2 regions of the Paenibacillus sp. FSL H7-0735 genome follow, and region 2 is predicted to be linked to the other one. Evidence: riboswitches for the same ligand, from Rfam matches in the RefSeq annotation. Region 2 holds a riboswitch; the other holds the start of a gene.
What was found. Region 2 has a riboswitch for cyclic di-AMP ahead of NSS82_RS00460 (3D domain-containing protein). Riboswitches for the same ligand answer to the same signal wherever they lie in the genome.
Positions count from the first base shown of each region.

Region 1: linked by a shared signal. The riboswitch ahead of NSS82_RS02945 (hypothetical protein) and the one ahead of NSS82_RS00460 (3D domain-containing protein) in region 2 are both predicted to bind cyclic di-AMP.

Region 1 covers NZ_JBBOZH010000001.1:652,855-660,951, forward strand. Annotated here, with positions in the region: gene NSS82_RS02940 (hypothetical protein) at 1-359, opposite strand, end outside; cyclic di-AMP (ydaO/yuaA leader) riboswitch at 428-592, opposite strand; cyclic di-AMP (ydaO/yuaA leader) riboswitch at 1,012-1,201, shown strand; gene NSS82_RS02945 (hypothetical protein) at 1,454-1,870, shown strand; gene kdpF (K(+)-transporting ATPase subunit F) at 1,997-2,074, shown strand; gene kdpA (potassium-transporting ATPase subunit KdpA) at 2,087-3,763, shown strand; gene kdpB (potassium-transporting ATPase subunit KdpB) at 3,780-5,813, shown strand; gene kdpC (potassium-transporting ATPase subunit KdpC) at 5,869-6,477, shown strand; gene NSS82_RS02965 (histidine kinase) at 6,582-8,097, shown strand, end outside.
Region 2 covers NZ_JBBOZH010000001.1:91,266-99,362, reverse strand. Annotated here, with positions in the region: gene rsmA (16S rRNA (adenine(1518)-N(6)/adenine(1519)-N(6))-dimethyltransferase RsmA) at 1-5, opposite strand, end outside; gene rnmV (ribonuclease M5) at 2-553, opposite strand; gene NSS82_RS00460 (3D domain-containing protein) at 729-1,895, opposite strand; cyclic di-AMP (ydaO/yuaA leader) riboswitch at 2,181-2,410, opposite strand; gene NSS82_RS00455 (TatD family hydrolase) at 2,609-3,379, opposite strand; gene NSS82_RS00450 (HD domain-containing protein) at 3,431-4,714, opposite strand; gene NSS82_RS00445 (AbrB/MazE/SpoVT family DNA-binding domain-containing protein) at 5,010-5,264, shown strand; gene rsmI (16S rRNA (cytidine(1402)-2'-O)-methyltransferase) at 5,670-6,581, opposite strand; gene NSS82_RS00435 (tRNA1(Val) (adenine(37)-N6)-methyltransferase) at 6,578-7,351, opposite strand; gene yabA (DNA replication initiation control protein YabA) at 7,461-7,826, opposite strand; gene NSS82_RS00425 (PSP1 domain-containing protein) at 7,857-8,097, opposite strand, start outside.

The DNA.
Region 1 (8,097 bases), 560 kb from region 2:
CAAGGCTCCTTGAAGGCTGTAAACCACGGGAGTTTTTGATGCGATGACCAATCCTGCTGCTGTTGTTGTTCTCGAATTTTTTTATATATTTCATATACAATCTTAGAGTCTAAACAGTCTTTACAAGAAGAAGGTGTACTGAATTGGCGAAGGGCTTGGATCTGGTTCTGGCCAAATGCATAACCTACAATGTACTTGTGATTATTTTCTTCGAACCATAAGGCCCCGAAACAAACGTAATTTAGACTTATCGGCTCAAGCAGCCCTTGATGTATCCCTAAATAATAGTGCTTCAAAACATTCACCCCATCCAGCGTGCTATCACCTAATAGGCTCAGGTAACGCAAAAACCGCAGCAAGAGGAGGACCTCTGCTGCGGTTTTGGATTACAGGCAGATATACCTGGGCCAAAGCGTGGCGGATCAAGGGTCTCTCTCTTTACGCTTACGAGGTTAGCTGTCGGATTCGGACGGTGAGAGTCGCCCTACCTATTGAGACTTACGCAGTCTCCTTTGGATTCACCCCAAGTAGGCCAGGTGGCCTGATGGTTCCCCCGTTCCCTGCGAATGCAGGAACTCAGCGTTGATTGTTTTTCATGAATTAGATTCAACCCGAATCATACTCTTTTCAAGATTTTCTGTAAAAAACGGAAAATGTTCTTTTAGAGCGATTTTAACCATATCCTGCCGACTACGACTGAAAAACGAGGTAAATAGGTATTTATGGCGTGTTATCGCGCCTCTTTCTCGCTCAACCTCAGCTTCTTGCGTTTCTACCTATAAAGGGAATTTGCAGTATTTTCACCCTAAAAAGGTGAATAAAATCACATGGGTTATAGATAGCGATTAAACGCTCGAAACTCGAGTAAACAAGAGATATAGAGAGATTAGATATCAAGTAAGCGCTATCTAATGGGAAAATAGTTTTTAATTTGCATTATTTTGGCATCATTCAGGTTTTACAAGTCTTCGTGCATAAGAGTATGATTACTCCTGTTTCAACGACAATCGAATATTTGATCCGCTTAATTTCCGATAAGGAAAGCGGGGGAACCAACAATCGGCAGCCGATGTGAGAGTCGGAAGCTGATTATGGGGTGAATCCTGTAGAGGGTGCGAGTGAGCTCGCATCTATACAGGTAGGGCGACTCTCACCGCCCGAATCCGACAGCTAACCTCGTAAGCGTATGGAGAGAGGATGAGTGCAATGTGACCGCTAGCGAGCCACAGAGGAGATCCTTTGTGGCTTTTTGCTGTGCTCTTAGAAGCAAAGCATTTATGGAGGCCTCCCCCAAGAGGTCGCTAAATTCATCATTAGCGGTATTTGTAAGGCAGCGTCTAATGACGTGACACAACCGAGCTTTAGGTTGTGCCCGAAAATGACGATAGGTCAACATCCTTTCGGAGATTTTCGTTGCCTCCTTGTTGTAAATGAGCAGGAGGAGAAAAAAGAGATGACGGATCAGAATGAATATGTGCTTGTATGTGCGCCTACAAAGGCGGGAGAACATTTCATTAAACTTCTGAAGTTCAGGGGTATTAAGATGGCGGGATTAACCAACAATCTGGCTGAGAAAGCTTTACTAGAGGAGCTCGGAATCGAGCAGGTTATTCTAGTGGATACCCGCCATCAGAGCACTTGGTTTCGCCCATCGTTCCCGGTAGGCAGGGTATATCTGTTTGAGAGCAGCTTTCCGCTTTGCTGCCGCTATATTCAGATGTGCCGTACCTGGACGACACAGCCAATTTTTGTGATTACAAGTTCTATAAATCCTAGATTGGTCTATAAAAGACTTGGTGCGAGCTATGTAATCTATTCCCATAGTGGTGATGCTGATTTTCTAATCGATAGATCACCTCATCAAGGATAATGGAAGGAGTGCGGAAGATATGATGGATCTGTATATGGTGGCTTCGTTAGCTGTAATTTACGGGTTATTTTATGGCTTTATGCGCTGGTGCGCAGGTGTAGTTGAGGATACGGGGAGGGATAAGCTGTGATTCTAGTAATCGCTGTTACCCTACTGTTGTTTATATATCTGGTTTACGCGTTGATTCATCCTGAGAAATTTTAAGGAGGGGCATTCATGGGCATTTTGCAAATAGTCGTCGTAATTGTAATTCTCATCTTGTTGGTCAAGCCGATGGGGACGTATTTATATCATGTATTTTCTAACGAACCGAATCGTACGGATCGCTGGTTTGCAGGCACAGAGAAAGGTATTTATAAGCTGATCGGCCTGAAAAAACGGGACGGAATGTCCTGGAAGAAGTATGCACTCAGCTTTGTTTTAACTAATATCGTACTGGTTGCTTTCAGTTATATTTTTCTAAGATTACAGCGGGGATTGCCGCTGAACCCGAATGGAATTGCCGATATGGAACAGACGCTTTCATTTAATACGGTGATCAGCTTTATGACCAATACGAACCTGCAGCATTATAGCGGGGAGACGGGACTATCGTATTTTTCACAAATGGCAGTCATCACGATGATGATGTTCACGTCTGCAGCGAGCGGATTTTCTGTTGCGGTTGCTTTTGTCAGAGGGATTACAGGACAGAAATCAGTCGGGAATTTTTTTGAGGACTTCGTAAAAGCACATATTCGTGTATTCATTCCATTAGCTCTGCTAGTTTCATTGGTGCTGGTAGGATTGCATGTGCCACAAACGCTCAAGCCATCGCTTGAGGTCACTACACTCGAAGGGCAGACGCAACAAATCGCTATCGGTCCAGTCGCTTCTTTGGAGTCAATTAAACACTTAGGTACGAATGGTGGCGGCTTCTTCGGAGCCAATTCAGCGCATCCTTTTGAGAACCCTAATCCACTTACGAACGTTCTGGAGATTCTCTCTATGTGGATGTTGCCAGCCTCTTTGCCATATATGTACGGGTTGTTCGCTAAGAACAAACGTCAGGGCTGGGTGATTTTCACAGCAATGATGACCTTGTTCGTTCTGCTGCTGGGGCTGAATTATTATGCGGAAACTAAAGGGAATCCCGCTATTAATGCGCTGGGGATCGAGTCTTCGCAAGGCAGCATGGAAGGTAAAGAGGTACGTTTTGGGATCCCGCAATCTTCTCTGTTCACTTCGGTAACAACGGCAGCTACGACAGGTAGTGTTAACAATATGCATGATACGCTAACACCGCTGGGTGGCATTACCCCTCTGGCCCTAATGATGCTCAATAACGTCTTCGGGGGAAAAGGTGTAGGACTAATCAATATGCTGATGTATGCCATCATGGGCGTCTTCTTATGTGGACTAATGGTTGGCAGAACACCAGAGTTTCTCGGGCGAAAGATAGAAGCCAAGGAGATGAAGCTGATTGCGATTGCTATCCTTGTGCATCCGTTCATTATCCTTGTACCAACAGCAGGTGCGTTCTTAACGGGCTTGGGCAACGGTTCCATTACGAATCCCGGATTCCATGGACTTAGCCAAGTGTTATATGAATATGTCTCTTCTGCCGCGAACAATGGTTCAGGATTTGAAGGGCTTGCGGACAATACCACCTTTTGGAATGTTACAACCGGGATCGTAATGCTGCTTGGCCGTTATGTCTCTATAATCGCAATGCTGGCAGTTGCAGGTTCACTGATCCAGAAGAAGCCGGTTCCTGAGACGATTGGCACATTCCGCACAGACAATGGTCTGTTCACCGGAATTCTGATTGGTACGGTAGTGATTATCGGTGCGCTGACGTTTCTGCCGGTCATTGTGCTCGGCCCGATTGCAGAATATTTGACCTTACGGTAGGAAGAGGGAGAACAAGATGAGTACTGTAAAAAGAAAAAAGCTGCTGACGGGACCCATACTCCTAAGCGCTGTAAAGGATAGCTTTATTAAGCTTAACCCGGTGACGTTAATCAAAAATCCGGTCATGTTCGTAGTCGAAATCGGCACGATTATTGTATTGCTTATGGTACTGGCCCCCGGATATTTTAATGCAGAGAAATCGGTAGGCTTCAATATCACGGTGTTGTTCATTCTGTTATTCACAGTGCTGTTTGCCAACTTCGCTGAAGCGCTGGCTGAAGGCCGCGGGAAGGCACAGGCGGATTCGCTTAAGAAAACGAAACAGGATATCACAGCTAATAAGCTCGTTGGAGGGTCTGTGAAGACCGTTTCTTCCTCCGAGCTGCGGAAAGGAGATATCGTGATCGTCAGTCAGGGAGAACTTATCCCTGGCGATGGTGAAGTGATTGAAGGGCTGGCCTCCGTAGATGAATCGGCAATTACAGGTGAATCTGCACCTGTTATTAAGGAAGCCGGCGGAGATTTTGGCTCAGTCACAGGCGGCACCCGGGTAGTTAGTGATGAGATTAAAGTCAAAATTACCAGTGATCCCGGTGAGTCATTCTTGGATCGGATGATCTCCCTCGTTGAAGGGGCGAAACGTCAGAAGACACCCAATGAAATTGCACTAAATACACTCTTGATCAGTCTGACGTTGATTTTCCTGATTGTAGTAGTGACCTTGCGGCCAATTGCGACTTATCTGGGTGTTGATCTAGATATTCCTGTTATGATCGCCCTGTTGGTCTGTCTGATCCCGACCACAATCGGGGGACTGCTCTCCGCTATCGGGATAGCAGGGATGGACCGCGTCACACAGTTTAATGTCCTTGCTATGTCAGGGAAGGCCGTTGAAGCTGCCGGCGACATTAATACAATGATTCTAGATAAGACCGGTACGATTACTTTCGGAAACCGGATGGCGAGTGATTTTGTGCCAGTTGGAGATGAAACGGAAGCTGAGCTTACGGCTTGGGCAGCTATTAGTTCGCTAAAGGATGAGACTCCGGAAGGACGTTCTGTTATTGAGCTGGCTAAGAAGCTGGAACGCAGCTATGACAGCAAACTTGCTGAAGGCGGAGAGTTCGTGGAGTTTAAGGCTGAGACCCGGATGAGTGGTATAGATCTGCGGGATGGACGATCTGTTCGTAAAGGGGCAGTCGATTCCGTGAAGAAATGGGTACAGTCGAAGGGCGGAGTCATTCCCGCGAACCTCGACAGTAATTCCGATGCTATCGCCCGGATGGGGGGGACCCCGCTTGCTGTTGCGGTAGACAACCGGATTTATGGACTTATTTACTTAAAGGATACAGTTAAGCCAGGCATGAAAGAGCGGTTCGATGAGCTGCGAAAAATGGGAATCAAGACTATCATGTGTACAGGGGACAATCCGCTGACCGCAGCTACTATTGCCCGTGAAGCAGGGGTAGATGATTTTATTGCAGAGAGTACACCTGAGGATAAAATAGCGGTTATCCGCCGCGAGCAGAACGAAGGCAAGCTGGTGGCAATGACTGGTGATGGTACGAATGACGCACCTGCCCTCGCCCAAGCTGATGTGGGCTTAGCGATGAACAGCGGGACTACAGCCGCTAAGGAAGCAGCAAACATGGTTGATCTGGACTCCGATCCCTCGAAGATCATTGAGGTTGTAGCTATTGGTAAACAGCTACTGATGACGCGGGGCGCGTTGACAACGTTCAGTATTGCGAATGATATCGCTAAATACTTCGCGATTATTCCGGCAATGTTCATGCTAGCTATTCCTGAAATGGAAGCCCTGAATGTCATGGGATTGGGTTCACCTAGCTCGGCAATTATATCTGCATTAATATTTAATGCAATTATTATTCCGCTGCTGATCCCATTGGCGATGAAAGGTGTCTCATATAAAGCGATGAGTTCTACGAAGCTGCTGGGACGTAATATTTTTATCTATGGTTTAGGTGGGGTAGTCGTTCCTTTTGCGGGCATCAAACTTATTGATTTGCTCGTAAGTGTATGGATATAACAACGGATTAACTAATCATTGAAAGGGTGAGAGCATCGTGAATAACAGAAAATCGATTGCGGACGCTGAAGAACAGTTGTCACCATCGAAGGGTGCTAATTTCTTTATCATATTACGGCTATGTCTAGTGTTTGTTGTTCTCTGCGGAGTGATTTATCCTCTGACTACTACAGCGATTGCTCAAGTTCTGATGCCATCGCAAGCAAACGGCAGTCAGCTGAAGAATGACGCTGGAGTTGTTCTGGGTTCAGAACTCATCGGGCAGAGCTTTACGGACCCGGCGTTATTCCATGGCCGTGTATCCAGCATTGATTATAAAGCGGAAGCTTCAGGCTCCAATAACTACGGCCCATCCAACCCGGATATGCTGCAGCGGACGAAGGATTCCATCACACAGTGGCAGCTGGATAATCCGGATGTCCCTGTAAACAAGCTGCCGGTTGATTTAGTAACCAACTCGGGTTCAGGTCTTGATCCGCATATCACTCCTGCGTCGGCAATTGTGCAGATTCCCCGGATCAGTAATTTGACCGGGATTCCAGCCACGCAGCTGGAAGAGCTAGTGAGTAAGCAGACCGAAGGCCGCGATCTAGGGCTGTTTGGTGAAGAGCGGGTAAATGTTCTGAAGTTGAACATGGAGCTGCAGAAATTAACGAACAAATAAATATAGCTAATATCCCTGCCCGATTGTTCAAACTGGGTCAGGGATATCTTGCTTTCTGGCATAGAAGAGTGAATGGATGAACGGGTTATTAAGGAGTGGTCTTGATGGGAACATATCGGAGGAAGACGCCGGAGGAACTGCTGCTCTCTATTTATGAGCTGCATCGTGGACGCCTGAAGATCTATATTGGTCCGGTCAGCGGATCGGGCAAAACCTATCAGATGCTGCGTGAGGGTCAGGCGCTGAAAGCACAGGGCATCGATGTTGTAATCTGTGCGGTTTCAACCAACCAGAGTCCAGAAACAAGGGATCAGCTGGGTGACTTGGAACGGATTCCAAGTATTCATTGGTTTCAGAAGGAGATCGAGAAGAAGGATCTGGACGTGGAGGCTATTGTGGCACGTAATCCAGAGGTTGTACTGACCGATGGATTGGCTCATCATAATCGCGAGGGTGCGGAGAGATCAACTAGGCTGGAGGATATCAAATATTTATTGGGCTGTGGAATTAGTGTCATCACAACTGTAAACGTATACGAGCTGGAGGGCGCAGCAGATCTAGCGCGAAAGTGGACGGGGATTGAAGTGGAATATTCCTTGCCTGCGGAAGTGCTCACCCTTGCAGATGATATCGTTCTAATTGATGTGACTCCGGAAAAGATACTTCAACGTTTGTCCGAAGGACATTTGGGCAAGAAGCAGCGGACTTCGCTTTTTAACAAAGGGAATCTAAGCAAGCTGCGGGAGCTGGCGCTGAGAATGGTTGCGGAGGATGTTAATGGCTCGCTGGAGAAGCATCGGGAGGAGCAAGGATTGCTGGGGGCTTCGGGGATTGCCGAAAAAGTGTTGGTGTCCGCACAGTATTATTGGAATGGCTCGATTCATATCCGCCGTGGACAGCAAATCGCTAAACGGTTAAACGGAGATCTGGCGGTGGTATCCTTCTGGAAGCAGGGCCTGACGCCCTCTAAGGAAGCAGCAACCTTCAAGCGATCCCTATGGAAGCTGACTGAGAAGATTGGGGCCTCGATGGAGGAGATTTCTTTTCGCTCGAAGAGGGAGATTCCGGGACTTCTAGTGAAATACGCCATCCAGCATAATATTACCCGTATCGTTATGGGACACTCCAAGCAAACGGCGTGGCAGGAGCTGTGGAAGGGTTCGATTGCTAACTCATTGTTAAAACAAATCCGCGGAGTAGATGTGTTTTTCGTGGCTGATCGTGCTGAGCGTGAGGGAGAACGCGTTCTTCCTACCCGGCAGAGCCGAAATGAGCGGAAAGCCGATGCCTATCACAGATTAAGCAGTCAGGAAGTAAAGGATAAAATCGATGCCATTCGTGGGGGCACATTTAAAGTGTACATTGGTGCTGCTCCCGGAGTGGGCAAGACTTATAAGATGCTGCGAGAAGGAAATGATCTCCTAAAGAGAGGGATCGATGTTGTTATTGGACTACTAGAAACGCATGGACGTAAAGAAACCCTTGAACAGATCGGTGATCTGGAGATCCTTCCGCGACTGAGTATTGACTATCGGGGGACTGTCCTTGAGGAAATGGATACGGCAGCTATCATTAAGCGTAATCCGGAGGTCGTACTGGTAGATGAACTGGCACATACCA
Region 2 (8,097 bases):
CTCATGAAGTAATGCCTCCCTGATCAATTTGGGCGAGAGCCCCGGCAAATTCCTCCCGCGTAATCCCAAACATCGCCAGCCGCTTGTACAGCTGTTTGCCGTTACAATATCCGATTCCAAGCAAATTACCAAGCGCCATACGTCTTTCAGCAGCCCGAGGGTGTACAAGCATTCCAGCGGCCATAAGGTCATCAATACCAATCAAAGCAGGTGCTCCTTCAAAAGAGGTATGTACATTACGCAGCGCATGACGAATCGCCTCTGGCGATGCATTCTCTACACCGATATCCCCTTTTCGAGTTGCGTCCTTCTCCGGAATAAAAGCATGCTTGCAGCCCGGCACCTTCGCTGAAACGATTTTACGAATTCGCTCCCCGGCATGGTCCGGGTCCGTAAGAATAATAACCCCTCTGCGTTCCATAGCTAGCGCAATCTTCGCAATTACAGTCCGGTTTACAGCAGAGCCGCCTGTCTCAATCGTATCTGCTTCCACAGCACGCTTAATGGCTACGGTATCGCTTTTGCCTTCAACGACGATTAATTCCTTAATCATATTTCTTGACTCCTTCCAAAAAAAGCAAAAAGAAGAGGATTCGCTCCTCTTCTTTTGGTTAAAGAATGTATAAGTGATGAGCGGTTGCTCTGCGATCAACGAAATGATCATCCAGCGTTCCTTACGGTTATCATCACTATAGCTTATCAAAGGATTTTTTGCAAAAGCTTCAGTTCTAGTTAAGCTCTGGTTTCACAGGTCCAATCACATATACGGTACGTGATTTACGGCCGAAATTACGAGCATGGCTCAGGGAATCATAATAGACATCCACTTTATTGCCTTTAATGGCACCGCCAGTATCCTCTGCACGGCGGAATCCAAGCCCATCGATATAAACCCACCAGCCAATAGGAATTACATTCGGATCTACTGCAATTGTACGACCTTCCGTTACGCGTGTTCCGGAGGCAGTTTTAGTACCTATTCCTGGCTCTTCTGACGAATAAGCTGTCATGGAGACGTTCTTAATCATCTTCTTGTACTCAAAGTCTACGCCAGCCTTGCTTGTGACGTTCTTAGTCTTAGCGCTAACTTTAGTCGTTTTGGAGGTAGTGCTTGATTTGGAAGTTGTTGTAGCTTTAGCAACTACAGTAGGCTTAGGAAGTGCTTTAGTACCAACGGCAATGATCTTATCTTTTGTTACCGTTTGTACTTCCTTGCCGATCATGCGCATAGAGGCCAGTTCTCCGTCTTGATAGATCTTTTCAATATGCTGAACCATGACGCCTGGTTTGCCTGCCTGTGCCACTCTAACTGTTCCCACAGTAAGGGAGGGATCTGCTGTCTTAATAACACGGAAAGGTAAGTTAGTTGTTCGCTGTACCGTTTGCTTGTTGATACGAACGATCTTAATCTCCATGTCAGCAGAGATGGTGGTGTCTAACGAAGGAAAAATCTTATCATAGCCTTCTAGGTTGATACCCAGTTTGTCAATCGCCTGACCGATAGTGTCTTCGGTCGTATATAACGTTTTTGTTGCTCCGTCCGCAGTAAGGCTAAATTTCTGCGCACGATTGATAACGACACGGTCACCGTCTTTTATTTCATCACTCAGACCTAAAGATAATTCATCATGCGGCTGCAGCGAAATTTGCTCTTTCTCCAACACATCACCAAGAAGTGCTTCTCGCGTTTCAAGTGTCTGTGTTTGCCCGTCTATTACTAAAACAAATTGTTTGTTACTTTGACCGTGTACGTACAGCAGAATTAACAGCGCGATTGCGATTGAAATCACACCTGCAAGTAAAAGTACGCGAGTATTTACTTGCTCCCACCGTAATGCGAAAGACCTGCTGGATGACTGCGAATCATGGGATACCTCTGGTTGGAATAAGCCCATTCTCTCCATCCTCCTTACATAGCCTCGTCGTCAATTTGTATATCATGAGGACTGAATTTCTTTGACGAAACTATTTGAGATTGTCACAGGATACGCACGTATTAACTTAGCGTCTCCTGCTCATGGATCGCCTGCTCGGCACAGCTACTCCCACACCTGTTATATAACAGTATGCGGGCAACATTCAGTTTATTCAAAAATAAAGAAGCCTAAAAAGAGTTCTCTTGAGGACTCTTTCGTGGCTTCTCCGATGTCAGAATACGCGGGAATGTTTGTGCACGAGGTTGCCTCTCTTACTTGCGCTTACGGGGTTAGCTGTCGGGTTCGGACGAAAGAGAGACGCCCTATTTCAGGTCACCCGCTCACGGCGGTTGCCCTTAAATTCACCCCAAAGACCACGTGAAGAAATCAAATATTGTTCTGCGGCAATTCCTAGTCGTATTCAAGATACAGGCATGCGGCAGTTCAATATTGGTTCCCCCGTTCTCCATACGGAGACTCAGCGAGACGATCCATGAATCAATGGCTGTCACAATAACAACAGCTCACATCACTGAAAAGATGATATCCTGTTTTGATGCATGTTGTAAAGGACGATTCAACCACGTTTAAGCAAATATATGGTTAAAATATTGTAATAATCAGCCGTTTTTATATTAAAAAAGTTTAATATATCGGCTATTCTCTATTTTTCACCCGTTTTACTCCTGTTTTCAGACAATCCCAAATCGTTCCAGTGCGTTCGCATACGTAATTTTAGCCAATTCTTCCCATGTTAACCCTTTAATTTCAGCCGCAGCCTCTGCTACTAACTTCACATGAGCACTCTCATTTCGCTTGCCACGGAAGGGGTGTGGAGTCAAATATGGAGCGTCTGTTTCGATCAATAATCGGTCCAATGGCGTCTGTGCAAGCACCTCTTTAGGCACTCTGGCATTTTTGAACGTTATCGGTCCTCCAAATGACAAATGAAATCCAAGGTCTAGACACATTTTTGCTGTTTCCCAGCTGCCTGAGAACGAATGCATCACGCCACCAATTTCATTTGCTTTTTCCTCCCGTAAAATCCGTACAACATCTTCATGAGCATCACGGTCATGTATACAGATTGGCATTTTTAGTTCACGGGCTAGTCCGATTTGTTTGCGGAAGACCTCCTGCTGCACATCCTTGGGAGAGGTATCCCAATAATAATCCAATCCAATCTCTCCGATGGCCACCACTTTTTCATGGCTGCAAAGAGAGGCGATCCAATCGAGGTCCCCCTCTTTCATATCAATCGCATCCTGTGGATGCCAGCCCACCGCTGCATAAATATAATCATAAGATTCAGCCAGCTTCATCGTTGAAGGGATCGTTTCCCGATTAAATCCAATATTGATCATCTTGCTAACTCCGGCCTCTACTGCACGAGCAATAACTTCCTCGCGATCCTCGTCGAATTGAGGCGCATCTAGATGTGTATGTGTGTCGAACAGATACATTTTAAAGCTCACTCCTTGTTGTTTTTATCAATAGTTCCATAAATATTTGTATTATTTTGCAAAAATCTCTGCTACAGAAGAGGGCAAGCGTGTAAGGGCTTTTTTCAGCTTATCCTGTGGGAAATATAGATGATATCTGCCACGATGAATTCCGCTTATTGAGCGCACAATATCCGATACCTCTGAAATTTCCCGCAATTGCTCATTCCGATCAAGCAGTAAAATTTGATTATTGTCGAAGGCTGCTCCTGGACGGAACACATCATAAGGCAAATCTGTCGGATAATCAATCTCTAGGTCATATTCTGGGTTAAGTCCCACTCCCGCAAAACTGCTGCGGATTTCCGTAATCATATCTGTATCCAAATTCTCGATCTCTACATATTTATACAGTTTACGATGAATAAAACGGGTACACAAGTCGCTTAATAACTCATCTTCTTCAAGTGTCCATTGCATAAAAGCAGTCTGTACCAGTGCCTCATCAAGCATTAAATATTGCTTCACTGTTACTTCTCCTCGAAAGAGATCTTCCAGCGGAGCGATCATAAAGCGAAATTTGTACCCCTCTTGGAACAATTCTTTAGCTCTACGGAAGATTTGACGCAAAATAATTTCAGAGCTGCGCGTCACCGGATGAAAATATACCTGCCAGTACATTTGATAACGTGACATTAAATAATCTTCAATGGCATGCATACCTGATTCTTTTACTACAATCCGCCCATTATAAGGACGAAGCATTCTCAAAATCCGATCAATGTCGATGGTTCCATAGTTTACACCTGTATAGTACGCATCACGCAGCAAATAATCCATACGATCAGCATCCAGCGGACTGGAAACCAAATTGACAACAATTTCATGCTCATAAGTCTTAGAGATAACTGAAGCTACTTTACGAGGAAAATCTTCCTCCACATCACGCAATATTTCGGTAATCTCCGTGTCCTCCAAAATAATCCGGCAGGTCCAATCCTCATGGTTCATTTCAAAAGCTTCTTCTATAGAATGGGAAAATGGGCCATGCCCTAAATCATGCAGCAAAGCCGCACACAAAGTAAGCAAACTTTCTTCCGGAATCCAATCCTTATACCCGCTGCGCTCAAATTGCGAAATGATTCTTCGTGTAATTTCATATACTCCTAAAGAATGAGAAAATCGACTATGCTCTGCACCATGAAAAGTGAGATATGAGGTACCTAACTGGCGAATCCGGCGTAAACGCTGAAATTCTTTTGTATTAATTAGTCGCCAAATAATCGTATCCTGTACATGAATATAATTATGAACGGGATCCTTGAAAACCTTTTCTTCCGTGAGCGGCTGCTTCATGAGATCAACTCCTTCTAATAATTTAATATGATTTTAACTAATATCAGTATATAATAAGTAATTATGTCGTACTTTGTCGAAAAGTATCATTTTTGGTCTTGGTAAATCGACAAAATGCTTTCAGGGCAATTCTTAATTTTTATAGGGACATTCAAAGTTCTTATGGAAATTTTCTTATTCAGCCTATGAAAAAAGGTTGACTGATTTGGGAATCGTTGGTATTATAAGTATCATAAAACAGTGAACAATGTCGAATAATGACGTTTTTGGAACATTGAGAGGAGTAACGATTGTTATGATGAAATCAACAGGAATTGTAAGAAAAGTAGACGAACTTGGACGGGTTGTTATTCCTATTGAATTACGCCGTACACTTGGCATTGGCGAAAAGGACGCACTGGAAATTTACGTTGATGGCGAACGGATTATGCTTAAAAAGTATGAGCCTGCCTGCATTTTCTGTGGCAACGCTGAGAACGTAACTTACTTTAAAGGAAAAATAGTTTGTCATGAATGCATTTCTTCCATCCCTACCCCTGTGACAAACTAAATTAAATAGTATATAATAGAACTAATCAAATTGTTAATTCTAACCTTTTCATATCTCCTTGACCTCCCGTGACCGCGGGAGGTATTTTTTATGTCTGGGTTTGCCCTCCCTAAGGGCAATGTACTTCAAGACGGAACCAGTAATACTTAGTTGTATTTCTTACAGTTATTTTAAATGATTTTTACCATTAAACGAATTAATTGTATTTTGTACACTTATATTCCCTATATCTCCGTGAAATCAATCATTTCCACCTTTATAACTGTATGAAGTACAACTAAACGAACAAATACATAAAAAAATTCAAAAATAACTGTACAAAGTACATTTAACCCACAGATAAATCATTCAAGCTCGGGCCGTTTCCAAGAATCCTTAGTTATTCTAAGAGTTCGTCTACAACACTTACTCTTCTGCTCTATCAAGCAACGCATTATAAATATCCCGTTTGGCTACACCCCGGTCTGATGCCGCTTTTTTCATAGCCTCTTTACGTGGCACATCCTGTGCTTCGTAATGAGCTACATGTTCTTCAATGCTTAACTGACGCCACCACGCCGATTCTGCGATTTCTGCATCTTCCTTGCTCTCCCCTTCTACGACAATAACATATTCGCCTAGCGGAGGATGTTCAGCAAGCCAAAGTGTACATTCCTCAATCGAACCGCGTAGAAACTCCTCATATCTTTTCGTTAATTCACGTGCCAACACAATCTGGCGATTGCCGAATGCTTCTTGAAGATGAGCAAGTGTCTTAACTACGCGATGGGGAGATTCGTAGAACAACAAAGTTCCTTGAGCCGAACGAAGTGGACTTAATACTGCTCGGATGTCCTTACGCTCTCGGGGAAGAAAGCCGATAAAAGTGAACGTATTCGTAGATAGACCAGAAGCGATCAAAGCTGACAACGCTGCGTTAGCTCCAGGGATAGGAATCACCGGAATTCCATGACTTATAGCAAGGGCTACAAGATCCGCTCCAGGGTCAGAAATCGCTGGTAAACCGGCATCGCTGACGAGTGCCAAATTTTTTCCTTCTATTATATAGCGTACAAGCTCAGGTCCACTGGCGGCCTTATTATGCTCATGATAACTAAACAACATCGAAGGTGAAATCTCAAAGTGGCTGAGTAATTTCCGGGTCTGTCTCGTATCTTCCGCGGCAATAATATCACATTCCTGTAAAGTGCGGACTGCACGATAGGTCATATCCTCCAGATTACCGATAGGTGTAGCCACCAGAAAAAGCGACCCTGTTGTCTCCTGAGTACTGGTATTAGTCTTATTTTGAAAACTGCTTTGGCATGATATCGTCATGATTTACCCTCTTTAGCACCATAGTAGATGTCCATAATCTCTGGACAGTATTGATTGTCCTCATTATATACGATGAGCGGTGGTTGTAAACGAACCTCAGGCTTTCCATCACGTGCAGCTTCGATTAATACCATATTAGCCTCTAGATGGGCACGTGGATGTACAAACCGAATAATCTTTGGCTCGAGTCTATATTGTCTCATAAGACTGATAATATCAACCAACCGTTGTGGTTTATGAACCATACTTACCTTTCCGCCCGTCCGAACCAATCGCACACAAGCCTGAATAACCTCCTCCAGAGTACAGCCTATCTCATGACGAGCCATAGCCTGATGGTTGTTCAGCTTCAGATCACTGCCATTAAGCGGCATATAAGGAGGGTTCACCGTTATTGCATCATACACACCATGTCCTGCGGTAGTATATAACTCGCGTAAATCACCTTCATGAATTACAACCTGATCCTGAAGGCCATTGAGAGCCACACTACGACGAGCCATATCAGCTAAACGAGGTTGTATTTCAATACCTTCTATAGAAGCTTTTGTCCGGGTAGTCATTAAAATCGGTATTACACCATTTCCCGTACAAAGATCTAGAACTCTTCCACGTGGCGGAACACTGGCGAAACGAGCAAGCAATACAGCATCCATAGAAAAGCTAAATACTTCATCACTTTGAATAATGCGCAGGTCATGCGTTAGTAAATCATCCACCCGCTCCGTCGGTAACAAGGGGACAGATATATCATTAAAAGAATTCGTCATGTAATAATCTCCTAAAGGTTTTGTTGAAAAAAACTTGCTTCAAATGCATATGTCTATTGGCCAAAATTCAAAAAAAACCGTAGGATTAATCTCCTACGGCTGGATATCCTCATTTATTAAGAAAAGAAAGACAGAACAGACAGTCACCTTCCGTGCGTAAATGTCCAAAATAAACATTACAGATGTGAAAGCCTTCGTGGTAAAGTCGAGCCAAGTTGTCATAACCTTCCCCGACAACCTCTTCTGTTCCCTCTCCGGTAGCTAAAAGAGCTTCCGCCTCCGCAGAATCTACGGTAGGATCCAAAGGTGCATCCCGCTTTAAAATTTTGCGAAGCTGTTCATTCTCCAGAGTTAACCTCTGGTTAGCTTCCATCAGTTCTTTTACCGTCTGTTTCCATTCTCCAAGATTGGCGCGCATCGTTTCCATCTGCGCTTCCATATCCTGCATGTGTGCAAATATATTTTTCTTCTCCAAGTTTCCACCCCGAAAGTAACCTTATATGGTTTACTTGACGACAACATCATCCATTGGAAGTTCCTTAACTTTGCCCACTTCAAACAACTGTACATGAACCGTACGGTTTCCGGCATTGATTCCTACTACTTTGCCATCCCCCAATGAGGTCACGACAATCTTGCCGACCGCTGGCATTTCTTCCTTTACACTCTCATAATTGTCATGCTCAAATTTCAAACAACACATCAGACGTCCACAAAGTCCGGAAATCTTGGTCGGATTAAGTGAA